DNA from 3 places in the Azospirillum mesophilum genome. Region 2 is predicted to be linked to each of the others. Evidence: riboswitches for the same ligand, from Rfam matches in the RefSeq annotation. Region 2 holds a riboswitch; each other region holds the start of a gene.
What was found. A riboswitch is a leader RNA that binds a small molecule or an ion and turns the genes downstream of it on or off. The one in region 2 is predicted to bind thiamine pyrophosphate.

Region 1: linked by a shared signal. The riboswitch ahead of ACSVC7_RS26840 (ABC transporter substrate-binding protein) and the one ahead of ACSVC7_RS14620 (ABC transporter ATP-binding protein) in region 2 are both predicted to bind thiamine pyrophosphate.
Region 3: linked by a shared signal. The riboswitch ahead of thiC (phosphomethylpyrimidine synthase ThiC) and the one ahead of ACSVC7_RS14620 (ABC transporter ATP-binding protein) in region 2 are both predicted to bind thiamine pyrophosphate.

The regions. Positions count from the first base shown of each region.
Region 1 covers NZ_JBPXMQ020000042.1:3,303-10,907, forward strand. Annotated here, with positions in the region: gene ACSVC7_RS26825 (ABC transporter ATP-binding protein) at 33-740, opposite strand; gene ACSVC7_RS26830 (branched-chain amino acid ABC transporter ATP-binding protein/permease) at 737-2,389, opposite strand; gene ACSVC7_RS26835 (branched-chain amino acid ABC transporter permease) at 2,469-3,341, opposite strand; gene ACSVC7_RS26840 (ABC transporter substrate-binding protein) at 3,466-4,587, opposite strand; TPP riboswitch at 4,647-4,744, opposite strand; gene ACSVC7_RS26845 (methyl-accepting chemotaxis protein) at 4,964-7,141, shown strand; gene ACSVC7_RS26850 (coiled-coil domain-containing protein) at 7,199-7,546, shown strand; gene ACSVC7_RS26855 (DMT family transporter) at 7,555-7,605, opposite strand, start outside.
Region 2 covers NZ_JBPXMQ020000013.1:94,725-102,329, forward strand. Annotated here, with positions in the region: gene ACSVC7_RS14590 (HlyD family secretion protein) at 1-775, opposite strand, end outside; gene ACSVC7_RS14595 (DUF192 domain-containing protein) at 912-1,346, opposite strand; gene ACSVC7_RS14600 (hypothetical protein) at 1,466-2,020, opposite strand; gene ACSVC7_RS14605 (hypothetical protein) at 2,017-2,586, opposite strand; gene ACSVC7_RS14610 (acetoin utilization protein AcuC) at 2,699-3,838, opposite strand; gene ACSVC7_RS14615 (DUF1194 domain-containing protein) at 4,051-4,779, shown strand; TPP riboswitch at 4,817-4,924, shown strand; gene ACSVC7_RS14620 (ABC transporter ATP-binding protein) at 4,918-5,679, shown strand; gene ACSVC7_RS14625 (ABC transporter permease) at 5,676-6,431, shown strand; gene ACSVC7_RS14630 (ABC transporter substrate-binding protein) at 6,442-7,386, shown strand; gene ACSVC7_RS14635 (universal stress protein) at 7,467-7,605, shown strand, end outside.
Region 3 covers NZ_JBPXMQ020000022.1:86,356-93,960, reverse strand. Annotated here, with positions in the region: gene ACSVC7_RS20690 (NADH-ubiquinone oxidoreductase-F iron-sulfur binding region domain-containing protein) at 1-323, shown strand, start outside; gene fdhF (formate dehydrogenase subunit alpha) at 324-3,077, shown strand; gene ACSVC7_RS20680 (IclR family transcriptional regulator) at 3,258-4,076, shown strand; TPP riboswitch at 4,414-4,524, shown strand; gene thiC (phosphomethylpyrimidine synthase ThiC) at 4,620-6,437, shown strand; gene oxlT (oxalate/formate MFS antiporter) at 6,476-7,605, opposite strand, start outside.

The DNA.
Region 1 (7,605 bases), on a different contig from region 2:
TCACCGATTTCCCACCTCTTCAGCCGCCCCCCTCAGCCCCCGAGAAAGGCCTCGCGCAGGGCGTCCGCCGGCAGCGCGTCGGCCGGGCCGTCGTGGACGACGGCTCCCAGCCGCAGCAGCACGGCCCGGCGGGTCGCCCCCAGGGCGCGGGCCGCGCTCTGCTCGGCGACCAGGACGGTCGTGCCCTCCGCGGCGATGGCCCGCACGGCGGCGAAGACCACGCCCGCCAGCTTCGGTGACAGCCCCAGCGACGGCTCGTCCAGCAGCAGCACGCGCGGCCGCCCCATCAGCGCGCGCCCGACCGCCAGCATCTGCTGCTGCCCGCCGGACAGCCGCCACGCCCGCTCCGCCGCCTTGCCGGCAAGGTCGGGGAACAGGGCGAAGACGCGCTCCAGGTCGCGGGCGCGGCCGGCGCGGCCCAGCGGGCTCGCCACCTCCAGATTGTCGCGCACGCTCATGCCGGGAAACACCCGCCGCCCCTCCGGCACGTAGCCGAGGCCCAGCCGGACCCGCTTCTCCGGGGCGAGGGTGCCGATCTCCTCCCCGTCCAGCCACAGGCGCCCGCCCATCACCGGCACGAGGCCGAGGATGGCCTTCAGGAGCGTGGACTTGCCGGCCCCGTTTGCGCCTAGCAGCGCCACCGCCTCCCCGGCCGCGACGGACAGCGACAGCCCGTCCACCGCCACCGCCCCGCCATAGCCGGCGGTCAGCCCCTCGACGCGCAGCAGAGGCTCCGTCACGCGGCGCCCTCCCCCAGATAGGCGGCGATCACCGCAGGGTCGCTCCGCACCCCCGCCGCCGGCCCGTCGTAGAGCGTGCGCCCCTGGTCGAGCCCCAGGACATGGCCGGCCAGCGGAAGGAGGAAGCCCATGTCGTGCTCCACCACCAGCAGCGCCGTGCCCGTCGCGGCGATGGCGCGCAGGTGGCCGGCCAGCTCCGCCTTTTCCGCGTCGGTCAGCCCGGCGGCGGGCTCGTCCAGCAGCAGCACCGCCGGCTGGCGGGCGAGCGCGCGGGCCAGTTCCACCCGGCGGCGCAACGCGGCCGGCAGGTCGGCGCAGGGGCGCACGGCCAGCCCCGCCGCCCCCACCCGCTCCAGCGCCCAGAGCGCGTGCGCCTCGGCCTCCGCGACAGAACGGTCGCGCTCCAGCCGGGCGGCGGCCACCGCCTCCAGCACAGTCGCACCCTCCGGCAGGCTGACCGCCTGGAAAGTCCGCGCGACGCCGGCCCGCGCGATGCGGTCCGGGCGCTTCCCGGCGAGATCACGCCCCGCCAGGAGAACTCTGCCTTGATCGGGACGCTCCAGCCCTGTCAGCAGGTTGATCAACGTCGTCTTGCCCGACCCGTTGGGGCCGATCAGCCCGGTGATGGAGCCGGACTCCAGCGTCAGCGACACCCCGTCCACCGCCCGCACCCCGCCGAAGGACTTGCCCAGCCCCTCGACCCGCAGCACCGGCCCGGACGCCCGCACGGCCTCCACCGGCGCGACCGCCTTTGGAATCGGCCTTGCCGGCAGGCGAAACAGCCGGTCCAGCAGGCCGGTCAGCCCGTGGGGGGCCAGCACGACGGTTGTCAGCAGCGCCACGCCGTAGACGATCAGGTAGCTGCGCTCCAGGAAGCGGAACCACTCCGGCAGATGGATCAGCAGCACCGCGCCGAGGATCGCCCCGGCCACCCGCCCCCGCCCGCCGACCACGGCGATGGTCAGGATGGACACCATGACGGGGAACTCCAGCACCTCCGGCGAGACCACCCGCTGCGTGTGCACCGCCAGTGCCCCGGCCGCCCCGGCATAGACCGCGCTGAGCGCGAAGGCCCCCAGCCGCAGCCGCCCGACGTCGAGCCCCAGCGTTCCCGCCGCCAGCGGGTCGTCGCGCACCAGCGTCAGTGCCCGCCCCCAGCGCCCGCGCGCCAGACTCCAGGCCAGCCAGCCGCCCAGCGTCACACAGCCCCAGACCACCGCCGCCAGCGGAAGCCCGCGCGGCACCGCCCAGCCGAACAGCACAATGCCCGGCACGCCCGGCAGCCCGTTGGCACCGCCCGTCAGGCCGGGGCTGTTGACCGCCAGCAGATGCACGACCTGCCCGACACCCAGCGTCGCCAGCGCGAAGTAATGGGACTCCAGCCGCAGCACAGGCAGCCCGACCAGCAGCGCCAGCAGCAGCGGCACCAGCAGCGACACCGGAAACGTCGCCGCGAAGCCCCACCCCCACTGGCTGCCCAGGATGCCCGTGGCGTAAGCCCCCAGCCCGAAGAACGCCCCATGAGCCAGCGACAGCGCTCCCCCCAGCCCGAACACCAGCTGGAACCCGATGGCCGCCAGCGCATAGACCCCCGCCACCGTCAGCACCCGCAGCCCATAGGGCGAGGCGTACAGGACCGCGTAAGCCACCACCCCCAGCACCAAAATCCCTTCCCCTGCGAAGCGGGGGAGGGTTAGGGAGGGGGCAAGCGCCGACAGTTTCCGCACCTCACGCACGACGTCGCGCCGCCTCCCCGAACAGCCCCTGCGGGCGGGCGACCAGGATCACCAGCAGCGTCGCGTAGAGCATCCCCAGCGCCACCGGGTAGGACAGCACCGACGACACCCCCACCTCGAACAGCGCGATCAGCAGCGCGCCGACCACGGCGCCCGGCACCGATCCCCAGCCGCCGATGGTCACGGCGATGTAGGCCTTCAGGATCAGGTCGCCGCCCGCCGTCGGCGTGACGAAATAGCGGTTGGCGAGCAGCAGCCCCGCCGCCCCGGCGTAGGCCGTGCCCAGCGCGAAGGTCACCAGGACCATCGCGGTCACCGGGACGCCGCAAGCGCGCGCCATCTCCGGGTCCTGCGCCGTGGCGCGCAGCCGGCGGCCGAGTTGAGTCCGCCCGAACACCCACTGCTGCGCCCCGATCAGCAGCGCCGCCACGGCGATAATGGCCAGCGACTGCTCCGCCACCACCAGCCCGCCGATTTGGACCGTCCCACCGGAGAACAGCGGCGCCGCCGCGCGCGGCTCCGGTCCGAACAGCACCGACGCCCCGTTCTGCAAAATAATCCCGGCGGCGATGGTGCTGATGAAGACCGTCACCGGCGGCCGCCCCCGCAAGGGCAGATAGGCCGCGAACGCCAGCACAAGCCCCAGCGCCGCCATAAGAAGGAGCACCACCGGCAGAAGCGCGATCCCCGGCACGGGCAGGTAAGGCGCCAGCGCGACCGCCAGCATCCCACCTGCCATCACAAGGTCCCCCTGCGCGAAGTTCACCGCCGACGTGGCGTTCAGCACCAGCACGAAGCCCAACGCGACCAGCGCGTAGGCGGCGCCGAGGGCAATCCCGTTGACGAGGAGTTGCAGGGTGATCAAGGCCTTTGCCCCCTCCCCGACCCTCCCCCGCTCACGCGGGAGAAGGAGCCTGGGCACGCGCTCAAATTCCCTCCACCGCGACGCGGGGGAGGGTTAGGGAGGGGGCAAAAGCCTCCCCTCGGCCTCACTTCACCACACCCGTCACGTTGTCGTACCGCTTGACGATCGCCGGCACGCGCGAGGCGCCGTCGTAGCAGACGATCACCGCCGAATGGGCCATGTTGCCCTTGCCGTCCGACCGGTAGGTCATCGCCAGCCCCCGGTAAGTCCCCTCCGACAGCGCCTTGCGCACCTCCTCCGTCGTCCGGGCGCCGGCCTTGACGGCCTCCAGCACCATGCGGGTGCCGTCATACTGGCCGAGCGCGAAGGCGTCGGGCTCCGCGTTGAAGGCGCTGCGGTAGGCGGCGGTGAAGGTCTCCACCTCCGGGCTCCCGCCGGAGATGGGCGAGGCGGCGGTCTCCGCGCACACGCCCTTCAGTTCGGCGGGCTCCAGCAGGGCCGCGGTGCTCGGCTGGTGCATGGCGGAGCCGGCGACGATGGGAATGTCCACGCCGTTCGCGGCGGCCTGACGGATGAACAGCGCGGTCGGGCCGGAATGCAGGTGCAGGACCAGCACGTCCGGCTTGGCGGCCAGCGCCTTGGTCAGCACCGGCAGCAGATCCTTGGCGGCAGGGTCCACCCCCTCCTCGAACACCGGCGCGACGCCGAGGGCCTTGAACGCCTCGATCAGGTGCGCCTTGCCGCTCTGCCCGTAGGCGGTGGTCTGGTAGATCAGCGCCGGGCGCTTGCGGCCCAGTTCCTCCACCACATAGCGGGCGTGCGCCGCCTTGGTCACGGCGTCGCCGGGGAAGAATCGGAAGACCCAGGGGTTGCCCTGCTCGGTGATGCTGGCCGTGCCGGAGACGGTGATCAGCGGCAGCTTGTAGTCGGCGGCCAGCGGCAGCATCGCCAGCATCTGCGTGCCGAGCATGCTCGCCACCACCGCCGTGACCGGGCCGCCGGCCGCCCGCTCCAGCGCCGTGACGGCGGCCTCCGGCGAGGTTCCGGTGTCGATCACCTCCGACTGGACGGTCACACCGGCCGGCGCCTGCTTCAGCGCCAGCACCGCCCCGTTGCGCTGGCTGGTCCCTTCCAGCGACAGGAACCCGGTCAGCGGCACCAGAACCGGCACCGACGCGGTCTCCGCCCGAACGGTTCCCGTCGCCGTGATCGCCAGACCCAGAATGATTGGAAGCAGCCGCCGCATGGATGTGTCTCCTCCTGGCCGGCGGGGAGCCGTGCGAGGGCGGGAGCCTTTGGGGGCGGTGCCTCGAACGGTCGGCTCCCTTCGCTGGCATGACCCAGATCAGGTTCGATGGGTGTTGTCTCAGCCCGCGTCGCAGCGGGCACCCCAGCCGTAGGCCCGCACAGTGTCGCCCCGCCCTGCCCCTGTCAAGAAACGCCAACTCAAGAAACCGCAACGCGCGGCCCAGGCGCGGAAAGGCAACAATCCATCCTGCGGCAATTGGTCGCCCGCATAGGTCGTGAAAGTTTTCACCAACGTCCGGGATGCAAATCGCTGAACTTTGGTTTACCAATTGGACGAGACAGAACAACCGCTTCGTCGCCAAAGAGGACGCCTGATGCATCCCACCGCAGCCGCTGCGCCAACTCCGCAGTCCGAGGCGACGGAGCTGGACCGCGAACTTTGGCGGATCGACGCGCGCACGGAAGAGATGCTGCGTAGCCTGGGACCGGCGCTCGGCCCCGTCCTCGACGCGTCGATTACCTCCTTTTACCAATTCATGGCCGGCCAGCCGGGCACCGCGGCCCTGCTGTCCGATCCCGAGCGCATTGCCGCCATCCAGCGCCTTCACCGCGCGCAGTGGGACGCCTTCTTCGCCGCCAACTTCGATTCCGCCTATCTGGAGCGCGTCCGCAGGCTGGGCCGCACGCACCAGAAGGTCGGGCTGGATCCGAAATTCTACATGGCCGGCTACTCCATGCTGCTGGAGCGCATGGCCGCCCATGTGATCCGCGCGCACCGTTTCGACCGCAACCGCGCGGCGGCGGAGGTCGGCGTGCTGATCCGCGGCGTGCTGATGGAGGCGGAGCTGGCGCTGTCCGTCTACCACCACGCCGCCACCAGCTCCGACATGACGGCGGAAATGGAGGAGTTCGCGGAGGGCTTCGAGCGCGAGCTGAGCGAGGCCGTGGATCTCGTCCGTCACAACGCCGCCAGCATGGAGGGCGCCGCCGACGAGGTGCTGGGTGCGGCCAACAAGGTGGCGACGGAGGGCGAGCACGTCACCGAGGCGTCCGAACAGACCAACATGAACGCCCGCCTGATCGCCCTGGCCGCGCGCGGACTGTCGGAATCCTTCGCGGACATCACCGCCAAGGTGGAGCACGCGACCGAAAGCTCCCGCGGGGCCTCCGACCGCTCGCAGGAGGCGCAAGCCTACGCCCACACCCTGGCCGCCGCGTCGGAGCGTATCGGCAGCGTCGTCACGCTGATCGAACGCATCTCCAAGGAAACCCGCCTTCTGGCGCTGAACGCCTCCATCGAGGCGGCGCGGGCCGGCGACGCCGGAAAGGGTTTCGCGGTCGTCGCGAACGAGGTGAAGACGCTCGCCGACCAGACCAGCAACGCCACCGGCGACATCCGCACCCAGATCGAGGCGATGCAGGCCTCCATCAACCAGACCGTCACCGCCATCGAGGCGGTCGCGGGCCGCGTCACGGCGGTGACCGACGACATCGCCTCCATCACCGAATCCGTCGCCGAACAGGCCGTCGTCACCCGCGACATCGCGGACAACGCCGACGAGATGGCCACCAGCATGCAAAACGTCCACGAGAGCATCGAGAAGGTCGCCCAGGCCGCCGAGCGCTCGACGAAGAAGGCGAGCGAGCTGTGGGAGAACGCCACCGGACTGGTGCGGCAGATCTTCGGCATCAAGCGGCGTGTGACGGCGTCGCTGCGCGGCACCCGCTTCGGCAACCGCCGCCGCGAGGACCGCGTCGCCGTGGACATCGGTGCCCGCGTGGAGGTGGACGGGCTGACCTTCCAGAGCCGGCTCGACAACATCTCGATGGGCGGCTGCCAGGTGCGCGAGGTGCAGCTCGCCAGCGCCGACGGCTACGCCATCCGCCTGGACATCGAAGGCGTGGGCCGCACCACCGGCACCATCGTGGCGACCGAACGCGACATCGCCCATGTGCGCTTCGACCCTCTGGCCCCGGACTTCGCGACACGGCTCAAGGAGGCGCTGGGCCGCTGGAACGCCGCCGACGCGGAGCTGGTGACCCTGGCGCAGCAGACCGCCAAGGCCATCGGCGCCCTGTTCGACGAGGCGGTCGACCGCGGGCAGACCAGCGTGGATGCCCTTTTCTCCGCCGACTACGAGCCGGTTCCCGGCACCGACCCGCAGCAGTTCACCACCCCCTTCACGGAGCTGAGCGACCGGCTGCTGACCGACCTTCAGGAAAAGGTGCTGCTGCGGCACCGGCGCATCGCCTTCTGCGCGGCGGTGGACCGCAACGGCTACCTGCCCACCCACAACAAGAAATATTCCGAGCCGCAGCGCCCGGACGATCCGGACTGGAACAACGCGCATTGCCGCAACCGCCGCATGTTCGACGACGCGACCGGCCTCGCCGCCGCCCGCAACCGCCAGCCGGTGCTGATCCAGACCTACCGCCGCGAGATGGGCGGCGGGGTGATCGTCTCCATGAAGGACGTCGCCGCCCCGATCTACGTCAAGGGCAAGCATTGGGGCGCCTTCCGCATCGGCAGCGAGGACCGGCGCGAGGGATGATTCGACTCCCCGTTGAATTCACCCTATAGTATGCAGCGTCATCATCGGAACTTTCCCATGCCGGACGGACGCACCGAACACGACCGCATCACGGACCTCGCCATCCAGGTCGAGCGCTATGCGCATGTGACCAACACGGAACTGCGTGCGCTCCGCCAAGGCCAGGAGCAGCTCGATGGGCGGATGGATCGGCTTGACATCCGAATGGACCGGATGGAAGTCCGGATGGACCGGCTGGAGGAAGGTCAAGCCCAGTTGCGCCGGGAAGTGACCGAACTCCGGACCGACGTAACCGACCTCCGCAAGGACGTGAACGAGATCCGTGAGGGCCAGAAGCAGCTCGGCGACGTGATGAACGAGAACTTCCGGCAGCTCTTCGTCCTGTTGAATACCCGGCCGGCCTGACCGGCCGCTCAGCCCCGGCGGCGCATCGTCTCGCGGTGGAGGATGTAGAGGCCGCTGGC
Region 2 (7,605 bases):
CGGTCTGGCCGATGTTGATGGCGCGGTTGACGACCACCCCGTCGATGGGCGAGCGGATCACCGACCGCTTCACGTCCACCTCGACCAGTTGGAGCGCCGCCTCCCGCTGGGCCACCTGGGCACGGGCAACCTGCACCTGCGCGTTGGAAACCTCCAGCGTCGCCTCGGCGGACGCGAGCCCCGCCTCCGCCTGCTGCCTCTGCGCGGTGCTGGAGGCGAGCTGGGCACGCGCCGTGCGCGCCGCCGTCTCCGTCTTCTCAAGGTCGGAGGTGGAGACGACTCCGCGCCCGCGCAGCTCCTGCCGCCGGGCAAGGTCGCGGTCGGCGTCGCGCAGCGCGAGGTCGGATCGCAGGATCTGGGCGGCGGCGTTGGCGACGTTGGCCTTGGCGTTCGCCACGTCGGCCCGCGCTTTGTCGAGTTGGGCCACCTGCTGGTTCAGCGTGGCACGCGCGGCCTCCAGATCGGCCCGCGCCTGGGCCAGCCGCGCGTCGAGCTGGTCGCCGTTCAGGCGGGCAAGCACCTGCCCCTCGCGGACTTGGCTGTTGAAGTCGGCGTTCAGCTCCGCGATCTGGCCGGAAAGCTGGGAACCGACCTCCACCGTCACCAGCGCGCTCAGCGCACCGGTGGCCGTGATGGAGCTGACCAGCGCCCCTTCCTCGACCCTGGCCAGGCGATAGGCCGGTGCCGGTTCCGCCTTGGCCAGGACGAAATAGGTGGACAGCCCCGCCGTACCCAGCAGGGCCACCGTCAGAATGGGAAGGAAACGCCGCACCATCGCCACTCGCCGCCCCGCTGCTCCGTGCGCACCACTCGCCCCCACGCCGGTATAGCCGGCCATCTGGACGTAAATGTGGGCGATGCGGCGGGCGAAGTCACCGGCATTGGCGAACGGAGATTACTTCGCCCGGAGGCTATTTCGCAGTGCCGAACACCGGATGCAGCACGCGGTCGCCCGCCCGGATGCCGAGCCGCGCGCTCATGCCGCCGTTGACCTCCAGGATGCCCTTGACCGGAGCCGCGGAATTGATGGCGTCGAGCGACTGCGGCACCGCGTTCGGGTGGATGTTGACGATCTTCCCGTCCGCGCCGATGAAGATCATGTCGAGCGGGATCAGCGTGTTCTTCATCCAGAAGCTGGCCGGCTGCGGGTGGTCGTAGACGAACAGCATCCCGGCATCCGGCGCCATCGTTTCCCGGAACATCAGCCCCTGCATCTGCTGCATGGGCGTCTCGGCCATCTCCACGTCGAAGCGGTAATGCCCGCCCGCCGCCGTTTCGACCGTCAGGGACGACCGTGCAAAGGTCTCCAAAGCCGCCGCGGGAAGGGCCGTCAGAAGAATCGCCACACCGAAAAGGAAGCCCCGCACAAGGAGACCCCGCAGAGTCCGTCCGATCATCTCACCCGACCTGAAGTGGTTGTTCGCCGCCGGACGATGCCGCCGACGCGCCCACCTGTCCAGAGGCGTTATGCGGCGGAGCGGGCCGAGGCCGACGCGTAGAGGTCTTCCTTCACCGCCGCGACCGAGCGGATCTGGTAGCCTGGACGGGCGCCGAACCGGCGGGCGGCGCGTTCCGACGCCTCGCGATCGGATTCGGCCCAGACGAGATACTGGCGCCCGCGCGCCCATTCCTTGGCCAGCGGGTGCATGGCGTCGATCTCCCCGATCTGGCTGTTCACGACCGTGACGATCCATTCCTTGTCGTTGGGATTGCGGCGGTCCGTCAGGATCAGCAGCGTCGGGCGGCGCTGGGACTGCGCCTCGGCCAGCCGATGCTGAATTTCCGACTGCTTCTTCCGGGCCGCGACCGTGTCGGCCAGGATCTCCTCGATTTCCTTGTTGAGCGCATCCTCTTCGCGCTTGAGCCGGTGCATGGTCGATTCCAGCTTGCCGATGGTGTCACGCGTTGCGCGCACGCGGGCGCGCGACTGCGCCACCTGATTCTCCGCCACCATCAGCACGTTGCCGAGCCACGCGCCGATGGCGATGATTCCCAGGATGATCAGGAAATTGATCATCATGACGCAGCGGCCTTTGCCTTGGGCGGCACCCGGTTGGGAGCCGTCCGCTGGAAGCTCTTCGTGAAGCCCATTTTGAAGGGGAAGGACACCTCGACGAGCTGCTTGGCCTCTTCCATGTTGGAGGCCCAGACCTCCGCCACGTTGGCGCAGCGCCAGATCGGGTTAACCTGCGACCGCTCCCCGCCCGCCTTGGCGCTGGCGGACGCCTTCTCCTGCGATACGTCGACCAGGAACTTGGTCAGACCCGCCTGGGGGTCGCCGACCTCGTGCACGAACAGCGGAGGCTGGTGGGCAAGCTCGGTGATGGCCCGTTCCATCTTCCGGTTGTCGCTCTCGACCCGCTGCTTGTCCGCCGAGACCTGATTGCGGCGCTGGACCAGCGCTTCCACACGTCCCTGCAGGTCATGCGCTTCCGAATGCAACACATAGATGCGGTTTTCGAGCTGTTCGAGACCGGACGACCGCAGGATGTATCCCGGCAGAAAGTCCTTCATCACGAACACCACGGGAACGGCCACCAGCATCAGCACGGCGATGGTGATCAGGAGCAAGGTCGTGTTCGACATGGATCGCCCGCTCCCTCCCCCCGTATGCGCAACGTTCGGAACAAAAATCAGTGTTTCAAGGTCGCTTATTCGCGCTGGGAGGTCAACGCGATGTCGCCGGACATTCCGGGAATCAACGCGGGAACAGCGCTTTTTCCATGGCAAGGGCGACAACGCGTCGCACGGCGTCACGCACCGGTCCTGGCCTCGGCGCATCGGCCAGGGTGGTGAACCAGTGTTCCGGCGGGTTGCGCCCGGCCGCGCGGGACCATGTGAGCGCGCGCAGCACCCGCTCCGCCTCGGCCGTCGGCGGCACGGCCGGGTCGATTCCGTTCAGCGTCGCCCACACGCCGGCCCAGCAGCGCCCGACGGACCACGGGTTGTACCCGCCGCCACCGACCACCAGCATGCGCGGGGCCAAGTCCATCAGCGCGCGCACGGCGCTCCACAGCGCTCCGTTGGACAGCTCCAGGCGGCTCAGCGGATCCTCGGACAGGGCGTCGGCCCCGGTCTGGACCACGACCACCTGCGGCCGGAACGCCCGGCCCAGCGGCAGGATGGCGTTCGCCATCAGGTAGGCCATTTCGGTGTCGTTGAAGCCCTGCGGCATCGGCAGGTTGCGCGCCATGCCGCCCGCCCGGTCCTCCGCCTTGCCGGTGAAGGGCCAGCGCCCGTCTTCGTGAACCGACAGGGTCAGTACGCGGTCGTCGTGGGCGAAGGCCTCCTCCACCCCGTCACCGTGATGGGCGTCCAGGTCCACGTAGTAGACACGCTCGAACCCGGCGTCGAGCAGAGCCAGGATGCCCAGCACCGGCGCGTTGATGTAGCAGAAGCCGCTGGCCCGGCCCGGACGGGCGTGGTGCGTGCCGCTGGCCGGGCTGTAGACGATTCCCGATTCCCGCCCGGCCAGCAGCTGTGCGCCGAGGATCGCCGCCCCCGCGCTGATCGCCGGGCGCCGATACATCTCCGGGAACACCGGATTTTCCAGCTTGCCGAGGTTGTAGCGCTCCCCCGTCTCCGCATCGACGCGCTGCGCCTGCTCGGCCCGTTGCAGGGCCGAGATGTAGTCGGGCGTGTGGAAGCGCGCCAGCTCGTCCGGCGTGGCCTGCGGACTGTCGAGATAGACGTCGTCCGGCAGCCAGCCCATGGCGCGGCTGAGGTCCATGGCGGTGGAGACGCGCGGGATGGCGAGCGGATGCTTCGGGCCGTAGCTGGAGCCCCGGTAGATCTCGCTGCCGATGAACAGGGGACGTGGTGAAGAGTTGTTGGACATGCGCAGGAGAGGTGGCGCGGCTAAGCAGATTTGTCCAGATCGGGCCACAGGCCCGGCCTGGACAAATCTGCGGACTCTATGGTTTTGCAGGATTTCCGAGCCCGCCCATGTGGGCGGAGTTCGGAAATCCTGCTTAGGCCATTCCGTCAACGCCCCCTTGCCGCGGTCCCGATCCGAACTCTCTTGTTTTGGAAACGCGCGGAGGGGGCGGCATGTTCGGGTACCGGCGTTGGGCGGGCATGATCGTGCTGATTCTGGCGGCGACCGCGGCCCGCGCCGAGGTGCCGGTCGATCTGGAACTGGTGCTGGCGGTGGACGTCTCCGGCAGCGTCGATCCGGAAGAAGCGCGGCTGCAACGGGACGGCTATGTCCAGGCCCTGACCAACCCCAAGGTCCAGGCGGCGATCCACGGCGGGCCGCTCGGCCGGATCGCGGTGATCTATGTGGAGTGGGCCGGCGACACGTTCCAAAGGATCGTCGTGCCTTGGACCCTTGTTGGCGATCCGGCGAGCGTCGATGCCCTCGCGTCCTCCGTCGCCGAATCGCCCATCGCGTCGGCGCAGTGGACCTCGATCAGCGGGGCCATCGACTATTGCGCCCGCCTCTTCGACGACAACGGATTCGAGGGCGCCCGGCGGGTCATCGACGTGTCCGGCGACGGGGTGAACAACCGGGGACGCCCGGTGGAATGGGCGCGGGACCAGGCGGTGTCCGCCGGGATCACCATCAACGGGTTGCCGATCCTGAACGACCGGCCGAACCCCTGGGGTGGGGCGGCGCCCATCGACCTTGACGGTTATTACCGCGACCATGTGATCGGCGGCCCCGGCGCCTTCCTGGTGCCCGCGATCAACTTCGAATCCTTCGCCGACGCCATCCTCAGCAAGCTGCTTCTGGAGATATCCGGGAGAACGCCGGATGTTGACGTGGCGGGGCGCTGACGCTTGCTCGCATCTCACCGACTTGTCATAGTCGCCAAACATCACTGGGGGGAGCCGATCGTCGGCTGAGAGGTCCCGAAACGGGGACGACCCCTGGAACCTGATCCGGATCATGCCGGCGAAGGGATCAGTGAGCCCATGAACGCACCCGTCCGTCCCGAAACGCTGCACCCGCCCCTGTCCGTGACCGTCACCGGCGCGCGGCTGACCTATGGCGGGACGGCGCTGTTCTCGGACCTCGCCCTCACCGTCGAGGCCGGCGTCACCACATGCCTGCTGGGGCCGAGCGGCGTCGGCAAGACCACGCTGCTGCGCATGGTCGCCGGCCTCGCCGACCCGGAGCCGCCGACTGCGATCACCGCCGGCGACGGGCAGCCCCTGCGCGGCCGCATCGCCTACATGGCGCAGCAGGACCTGCTCCTTCCCTGGCTGCCGGTGCTCGACAACGTTCTGCTGGGTGCCCGCCTGCGGCACGAGCGCCGCGCGCCGGGGGTGGTCGAGCGCGCCCGCGCGCTGCTCGATCAGGTGGGGCTCGGCGGGCGGGAACAGGACCGGCCCGCCACGCTGTCCGGCGGGCAACGGCAGCGCGTCGCCATCGCCCGCACCCTGATGGAAGACCGCCCGCTGGTCGTGATGGACGAGCCCTTCTCCGCGCTCGACGCCCTGACACGCCTGCGCTTGCAGGACCTGGCAGCGAAGGCCCTGGCCGGGCGAACGGTGCTGATGGTGACGCACGATCCGCTGGAAGCGCTCCGCCTCGGCCACCGCATCCACGTCATGACCGGCCGGCCGGCGACCATCGGCCCGGCGCTGGAGCCTCCCGGCCTGCCGCCCCGCCCCGTCGATGACCCGGCCTTGCTGGCGATGCAGGCGGAACTGCTGCGGAGGCTGGCGGGATGAGGCTCCTGCGCGCCCTCGTTACCGTCGCGGTGCTGCTCGGCCTTTGGCAAGCCCTTGTCATCACCACCGGCGTGCCCCGCTACATCCTCCCCGGACCGCTCGCCGTGGCGGACGCGCTGCAACGGCAGGCTCCCCTGCTGGTCCAGCATGGCGCGACGACGCTGGCCGAGATCCTGCTGGGGCTCGTGCTCGGCGTGCTGCTCGGCGCCGTCAGCGCCTTCATCCTGGCGAGCGTCCAGACCGCGCGGCGCTGGCTGATGCCGCTGCTGGTCGTCAGCCAGGCGATCCCGGTCTTCGCGCTGGCGCCGCTGCTCGTGCTGTGGCTCGGCTACGGCATGGCGTCGAAGGTCGCCATGGCGGTGCTGGTCATCTTCTTTCCCGTCACCACGACCCTGTTCGACGGTCTGCGCCGGACGGAGCCGGGCTGGCTGGACTTGGCCCAGACCATGGGCGCCTCGCGCTGGTCGGTGCTGTGGCACGTCCGGTTGCCGGCGGCCCTGCCCGCCTTCGGATCCGGCCTGCGGGTCGCGGCGGCCGTGGCGCCGATCGGCGCGGTGATCGGGGAGTGGGTCGGCTCCTCCTCCGGCCTTGGATACCTGATGCTGCACGCCAACGCCCGCATGCAGATCGACCTGCTGTTCGCGGCGCTGGCGGTGCTGGGCGTCATCGCCGTGGCGTTGTACGCCGCCGTGGACGCGCTGATCCGCCGGGCTCTGCCCTGGCAACCCGACACGCACCCTGCTGAGGAATAGGACCGACACCATGAAACGGACTTTCGCGGCGGCGGCGCTCGCCGCCGGCCTTCTGACAGCCCTTCCGGCCACGGCGCAGGACAAGCTGAGCGTCCTGCTCGACTGGTTCGTGAACCCTGACCACGCGCCGCTGGTCGTGGCGCAGGAGAAGGGCTTCTTCAAGGACGCCGGCCTGGACGTCACGCTGACCGCCCCCGCCGACCCCAACGACCCGCCGAAGCTGGTCGCCGCCGGGCAGGCCGACCTCGCCATCTCCTACCAGCCGCAGTTGCAGATCCAGGTCGGCGAAGGGCTGCCGCTGGTGCGCGTCGGCACGCTGGTCTCCACCCCGCTGAACTCGGTCGTCGTCCTGAAGGACGGCCCGGTGAAGGCGATCAAGGACCTGAAGGGCCGCAAGGTCGGCTTCTCGGTCGGCGGGTTCGAGGACGCGCTGCTGGGCGCCATGCTGGAGAAGAACGGGCTGACGCTGAAGGACGTGGAGCTGGTCAACGTCAACTTTTCCCTGTCGCCGGCGCTGCTGGCCGGTCAGGTGGACGCGGTGATCGGCGCCTTCCGGAACTTCGAACTGAACCAGATGGCCATCGAGAAGCACCCCGGCCAAGCCTTCTATCCGGAAGAAGAAGGCGTACCGGCCTACGACGAACTGATCGTCGTCGCGCACAAGGACAAGGTCGCCGGTGACGCCCGCATCGCGCGCTTCCTGGCGGCGGTCGAGCGCGCCACCCTCTACATCCTGAACCACCCGGAGGAGGCCCACGCCGCCTTCATCAAGGACCGGCCGGAACTGAACGATGAGCTGAACCGCCGCGCCTGGGCCGACACGCTGCCGCGCTTCTCCCACAGCCCGGCGGCGCTGGATTCCGCGCGGTATACGCGCTTCGCCGAGTTCCTGAAGGCGCGCGGCCTGATCAAGACGGTCGAGCCGGTCGAGCGCTACGCGGTGGTCGTGAAGTAACGGGTCCCCGTTGCCATCCGGCCCCGCCGGGCGTTACCTAATGGAAAAATCCATCGGGGCCGGAAACAGCGAGCGAGACCATGCCGATCAAGACCATTCTTCTGCACATGGCCAACGACGACCGGCACGCGGAGCGCCTTCAGGTCGCCGTCGCGCTTGCCGAGCGCTTTTCAGCCTATGTCGAGGTTCTGTACGTCGCCACCCCGGTGTCGATGCCGG
Region 3 (7,605 bases), on a different contig from region 2:
TCGGCACGCTGGAGCAGCACGGCTGCTTCATCGGTTCGGCCGCCGTGGTGGTCCTGTCCGACCAGGACGACATGCGCAAGGTGGTCAGGAACCTGCTCGACTTCTTCGAGGACGAGAGCTGCGGCCAGTGCACCCCCTGCCGCGTCGGCACCGAGAAGGCGGTCGCCCTCATCAAGCAGCCGGTGTGGGACGAGCCCCTGCTGACCGAACTCGCCCGCCTGATGACCACCGCCTCCATCTGCGGCCTCGGCCAGGCGGCCATGAATCCACTCAAGAGTGCGCTGAAGCACTTCCGCGCCGAACTGCGCGGGGAGGATAAGTAAATGAACGACCATATCATCTTCCACCTGGACGACGAACTGGTCGAGGCCCAGCCCGGCGAGACCATCTGGCAGGTCGCCAACCGCCTGGGCACCGAGATCCCGCACCTCTGCTACAGCGACGCGCCGGGCTACCGGGCCGACGGCAACTGCCGCGCCTGCATGGTGGAGATCGACGGCGAACGCGCCCTGGCCGCCTCCTGCGTGCGCCACCCGACGCCGGGCATGCGCGTCCGCTCGGCCAGCGAGAACGCCAAGTTCGCCCGCAAGATGGTCATCGAGATGCTGGTCACCGACCAGCCCAAGCGCGAGGAGGCCCACGACCCGCATTCCAAATTCTGGAACTGGGCCGACCATCTGGACGTCACGGACAGCCGCTTCCCCCGCCGTGAGAGTGCGCCGAAGCCCGACTTCAGCCACCCGGCCATGGCGGTGCAGCTCGACGCCTGCATCCAGTGCAACCTGTGCGTCCGCGCCTGCCGCGAGGTCCAGGTCAACGACGTGATCGGCATGGCTCTGCGCGGTCACAAGGAGACGATCGTCTTCGACTTCGCCGACCCGATGGGCGACAGCACCTGCGTCGCCTGCGGCGAGTGCGTGCAGGCCTGCCCGACCGGCGCCCTGATGCCGAAGACCCAGGTGGACCTGAACACCGGCGTCTTCACGACGGAGCCCGACCGCAAGGTGGACAGCGTCTGCCCCTACTGCGGCGTCGGCTGCCAGCTGACCTACAACATCAAGGACGAGAAGCTGCTGTCGGTGGAAGGGCGCGACGGCCCGGCCAACAAGAACCGGCTGTGCGTGAAGGGCCGTTTCGGCTTCGACTACATCCACCACCCGCACCGGCTGACCAAGCCGCTGATCCGCCGCGAGGGCGTGTCCAAGCACGACGTAGACATCGACCCGCTGAATCCGCTGACCCATTTCCGCGAAGCGTCGTGGGAGGAGGCGCTGGCGCTTGCTGCCGGCGGCCTGAAGAAAATCCGCGACGAGCGGGGAGGGAACGCGCTGGCCGGCTTCGGCTCGGCCAAGGGCTCCAATGAGGAGGCCTACCTGTTCCAGAAGCTGGTCCGCGCCGGCTTCGGCACGAACAACGTCGACCACTGCACGCGCCTCTGCCACGCCTCCTCCGTGGCGGCGCTGATCGAGGGCATCGGGTCCGGTGCGGTGACGGCGCCCTTCATGGCGGCCAAGGACGCCGAGGTGATCGTCGTCATCGGCTCCAACCCGACCGAGAACCACCCCGTTGCCGCGACCTTCTTCAAGAACGCGGTGAAGAAGGGCGCCAAGCTGGTCATCATGGACCCGCGCGGCCAGGCGCTGAAGCGCCACGCCACGCACATGATGCAGTTCAAGCCCGGCCGCGACGTGCCGATGCTGAACGCGATGCTGAACGTCATCATCGCCGAAGGCCTCTACGACGCGCAGTATGTGAAGGAGCACACGGAAGACTTCGAGGAACTGCGCGCCCACGTCGCCTCCTTCACGCCGGAGGCGATGGCCCCGATCTGCGGCATCCCGGCCGAGACCCTGCGCGAGGTGGCGCGGCTCTACGCCCGGTCCAAGGGCTCGATCATCTTCTGGGGCATGGGCGTGTCGCAGCACACCCACGGCACCGACAACGTGCGCTGCCTGATCGCGCTGTCGCTGGTCACCGGCCAGATCGGCCGCCCCGGCACCGGCCTGCATCCGCTGCGCGGCCAGAACAACGTGCAGGGCGCGTCGGACGCCGGCCTGATCCCGATGATGTACCCGGACTACCAGCCGGTGGACGACCCGAAGATCCACGCCTTCTACGAGGATCTCTGGCAGACCAAGCTGGACACCAAGCGCGGCCTGACCGTCGTGGAGATCATGGACGCGATCCACGCTGGCAAGGTGCGGGGCATGTACATCATGGGCGAGAACCCGGCCATGTCCGACCCCGACGTGCAGCACGCCCGCGAGGCTCTGTCCGAGCTTGACCATCTGGTGGTGCAGGACCTGTTCCTGACCGAGACGGCCAAATACGCCGACGTGGTGCTGCCGGCTTCCGCCTGGCCGGAGAAGACCGGCACGGTGACCAACACCAACCGTCAGGTGCAGCTCGGCCGTCAGGCCCTGCCGCCGCCGGGTGAGGCCCGCCAGGATCTGTGGATCGTCAACGCGATGGCGCGCGGACTGGGGCTGGACTGGAACTACGAGCACCCGCGCGACGTGTTCGCGGAGATGAAGAAGGCGATGCCCTCGCTGGACAACATCACCTGGGACCGTCTGGAGCGCGAAGGCTCCGTCACCTATCCCAGCCTGTCGGAGGATGATCCGGGGCAGGAGATCGTGTTCGGCGATGGCTTCCCGACCGCGAGCGGTCGCGGCCGCCTCGTCCCCGCCGACGTGATCCCGCCGGCCGAGGAACCGGACGCCGAGTTCCCGATGGTGGTCACCACCGGCCGCCAGCTGGAGCACTGGCACACCGGCTCCATGACCCGGCGTGCCCAGGTGCTCGACGACCTGGAGCCGGAAGCGGTCGCCTACATGAGCCCGGCGGACCTGCGCCGTCTGGGCGTCGCGGCGGGCGCCATGGTGAAGGTCACCACCCGGCGCGGCGCCATCGAGCTGAAGGCGCGGTCCGACTACGGCGTCCCGTCGGGTCTGGTGTTCGTGCCCTTCTGCTACGCCGAGGCGGCGGCCAACGTGCTGACCAACCCGAAGCTCGATCCCTACGGGAAGATCCCGGAGTTCAAGTTCTCCGCGGCGAGGATCGAGCCGGCGGCGTAAGGGCGGTTTGCCCCCTCCCTAACCCTCCCCCGCTCACGCGGTGGAGGGGACTAGATCTCCCTCTCCTGCGAAGCGGGGGAGGGAAGGGGCCCACGGCAAAGCCGTGGGAAGGGTGGGGGCAAAACCACCCAGAACAATGCGGCACGCCAAAAGTGCCGAAGCATCGAGAGGGATGGGACCATGAAGACGCAAGCGCAGGCCAGCGGCCCGGAGACGGCCGATCGCGCGGCGAAGGGAAACCTCGTCCAATCGCTGTCGCGCGCCCTGAACATCCTGACCATTCTCGGCCAGTCGGACGGCCCGATGAGCCTCACCGCCGTGGCGGAAGCGGCGGATCTGTCGCCCTCCACCACGCACCGGCTGCTGACCACCCTGCAGGAGGAGCGCTACGTCCGCTTCGACCAGGGCAAGCGCGGCTGGGCCGTGGGGGTGCAGGCCTATATGACCGGCTCCGGCTTCCTGAAGACGCGCAGCCTCCTCGACGTCGCCCGGCCGCGCATGCGCCGGCTGATGGAGGAAACCAGCGAGGTCGTGAACCTCGCGGTGGAGGAGAACGGGGAGGCCATCTACCTGCACCGCATCGGCGGCGCCCGCGTCGCCCAGGCGGCGCTGCCGGTCACGGAACGCACGCTGCTGCACTGCTCCGCCGTCGGCAAGGCGCTGCTGGCGGGCATGCCGGACGCCCGCATCCAGACGATCCTGAACCAGCGCGGCATGCGCCAGTTCACCCGCACCACCGTGTCCTCCCTGCCGGAACTGCACCGTGAACTGACGCTGACGCGCAATCGCGGCTACGCCGTCGATCAGGAGGAGCGGGTGAACGGCATGCACTGTGTCGCCGCCCCCATCTACGACGAGAACGCCCACGTCATCGGAGCCCTGTCGCTGTCGAGCACGTCTCGCCGCATCGACAACGCCCGCGTGACGGCCTTCGGCGAAATGGTGAAACGCACAGCCGCCGCGGTCACCGCGGAGATTGGAGGTCGCGTGCCGGTTTGAGCGGCGAACGCTTTGATTGTCAGTTCACGTAGTGCTCCCAGAAAATGAACTGACCGCGTCGGCAACGGCGCGGTCTTTTTTTACTTCAATGTTTGCTTTTCCGCAGCGTGGAAAACCACCGTTGATGCTTTGCGTTCCCGGATATGTTTGGGCAATATTGGAGATGCAAAGGGTGCTTCACCCTCTGTAACGGGCGGGTTGTTGCTTCGCATTTTTTGCGAACCTCTCGGATACTGGCCGTGCTGGCGACAGCACGGCCAATTTTTTTGGTTTGCGGGCCGAACATACCCACATTCAAACTGTCGTTGACAGCGCCCTGCGCCGACCGTAAGCATGGCGATGTTCCAAGGGGAGCCCCCGATACGGGGCTGAGATGACGCCGTAGAGCGCGAACCCTTTGAACCTGATCCGGGTCGTACCGGCGTAGGGACAGGAACAAGCGGACCGTCGGAATCACACGCCCGAAAAAGGCGGATGGACGGGTCCGTTCTGCCGCTCCGTCACACCCGGATCTCCACGATCGGAATGCGATGGAGATCCAAGATGCCCGACACTCTTTCCCTCGACAATTTCACCGTCACGACCGGCCCGCTGCCGTCGTCGCGCAAGGTCCATCTCCCCGGCGAGCGGACGCCCGACCTGCGCGTCGCCATGCGCGAGATCGACGTGGGCGGCGGCGAGGCGCCGGTGCGCGTCTACGACACCTCCGGTCCCTACAGCGACCCGGCGGTCGCCATCGACATCCGCCGCGGCCTGCCGGAGCTGCGTCGCGCCTGGATTGAGGCGCGCGGCGATGTGGAGGCCTATGACGGCCGCGCGATCCGTCCGGAGGACGACGGGCTGCGCGTGGGCGAGGCGCGCGCCGTCCCGGTGTTCGACCGCGCCGGCCGCCGGCCGCTGCGCGCCAAGCCGGGCAAAACGGTCACGCAGATGGCCTACGCCCGCGCCGGCATCGTCACGCCGGAGATGGAATACATCGCCGTGCGCGAGAACCTGGGCCGCCAGCGCCTCGCGGAAGCCGCTGCCCGCGACGGCGAGAGCTTCGGCGCGTCCATCCCCGATCATGTGACCCCGGAGTTCGTGCGCGACGAGGTGGCGCGCGGGCGAGCCATCATCCCGGCCAACATCAACCACCCGGAAGCGGAGCCGATGATCATCGGCCGCAACTTCCTCACCAAGATCAACGCGAACATCGGCAACTCCGCCGTCGCGTCCTCGGTGGGGGAGGAGGTGGACAAGATGGTCTGGTCCATCCGCTGGGGTGCGGACACCGTCATGGACCTGTCCACCGGCCGCAACATCCACACGACCCGTGAATGGATCCTGCGCAACAGCCCCGTGCCCATCGGGACCGTGCCGATCTACCAGGCGCTGGAGAAGGTCAACGGCAAGGCCGAGGACCTGACCTGGGAGATCTTCCGCGACACGCTGATCGAACAGGCGGAGCAGGGCGTCGACTACTTCACGATCCACGCCGGCATCCGCTTGGCGCACATCCCGCTGACCGCGAAGCGCACCACAGGCATCGTGTCGCGCGGCGGCTCCATCATGGCGAAATGGTGCCTCGCCCACCACCGCGAGAGCTTCCTCTACGAGCGGTTCGAGGAGATCTGCGAGATCATGAAGGCGTACGACGTCGCCTTCTCGCTGGGCGACGGGCTGCGCCCCGGCTCCATCGCCGATGCCAACGATGCCGCGCAGTTCGCGGAGCTGGAGACGCTGGGCGAACTGACCAAGATCGCCTGGAAGCACGATGTGCAGGTGATGATCGAAGGCCCCGGCCATGTGCCCATGCACAAGATCAAGGCCAACGTGGACAAGCAGCTGGCGCTGTGCGCGGAAGCGCCCTTCTACACGCTTGGGCCGCTGACCACCGACATCGCGCCGGGCTACGACCACATCACCAGCGCCATTGGTGCCGCGATGATCGGCTGGTTCGGCACGGCGATGCTCTGCTACGTCACCCCGAAGGAGCATCTGGGCCTGCCGGACCGCGACGACGTGAAGGTGGGCGTGGTGACCTACAAGATCGCCGCCCACGCCGCCGACCTCGCCAAGGGCCATCCGGGAGCCCAGGAACGCGACGACGCCTTGTCGCGGGCGCGGTTCGAGTTCCGCTGGCGCGACCAGTTCCACCTGTCGCTCGACCCCGAGACGGCGGAGCGCTTCCACGACCAGACCCTGCCGGCCGACGGCGCGAAGGTCGCCCATTTCTGCTCGATGTGCGGGCCGAAATTCTGCTCGATGAAGATCACGCAGGAGGTGCGGGACTACGCCAACTCCGGCATGGCGCAGATGTCCGAAAGCTTCCGCAAGGGCGGGAGCGAAATCTACCTGCCGGACGGGCAGGCGGCGGACTGAAACGGGAAGCCCTCTCCCCACCGGGAGAGGGCTCTCTCTCACTCGGCGGAAAGAGCCGCCACGGGCTCCGCCCTTCGGGCTTTCTCCGCATAGCGCGCCCGCATGGGCCGCAGCACGAACAGCGCCAGGAAGGCGGCGAGCGCGTTGACCACCGCCGCCAGGAAGAACACCGCCTGCCAGCTTCCCGTCGCGTGGACGATGACGTTGGCGACGGGGACCAGCAGCGCCGCCGTGCCTTTGGCCGTGTAGAGAAGACCGGCGTTCGTGGCGGCGTGTTTCGAGCCGAAGGTGTCGGCGCAGCAGGCCGGGAACAGGCTGTAGATCTCGCCCCAGGCGAAGAAGACCAGCCCCGTCAGGATCACGAAGGCCACCGGATCGCGGCCGTACTGGCTGAGCGCGATGATGCCCGCCGCTTCCAGGGCGAAAGCGACGAACATGGTGTTCTCGCGCCCGATGCGGTCGGACACCCAGCCGAAAAAGGGGCGGGTCAGGCCGTTCAGAACGCGGTCGATGGACAGGGCGAAGGTCAGCGCCGGCAGGGTCAGGCCCATCAGGCTGACCGGCGTGTGCGACAGGCCGAAGTCCTCCGCGATGGGGCCGAGCTGCGCCGTCGCCATCAGGCCGCCGCCGGCCACCATCACGAACATCAGGTACATGATCCAGAAGACCGGCGTCTTCAGCATCTCCTCCGGGCGGTACTGGCGTTGCGCCGGGGCCGCCGGGACGCCGCGGCTGAAGACCGGGGCCGCGGGCGGTTCGGCCAGCAGCCACGCCAGCGCGAACACCACCAGCCCCTGGCCGAGCCCGAAGGCGAGGAAGGTCGCCTCATAGCCGGACTCCGCAATCATCGTTGCGATCGGCACGACGGTCAGGGCGGAACCCGCACCGAAGCCCGCAGCCGTGATGCCGGCGGCGAGACCGCGCCGGTCCGGGAACCACTTCAGCGCATTGCCCACACAGGTGCCGTAGACCGCCCCGGCGCCGATGCCGCCGATGATCGCCGCGAGGTAGAGCAACCCCAGCGAGTCCGCGACCGCGTTCAGCGCCCAACTGGCCGCGCACAGCAGCGAACCGGCCAGGACGACGACCCGCGGCCCGAAGCGGTCCACGAACCAGCCTTCCACCGGCACCAGCCAGGTTTCGGTCACAACGAAGATGGTGAAGGCAA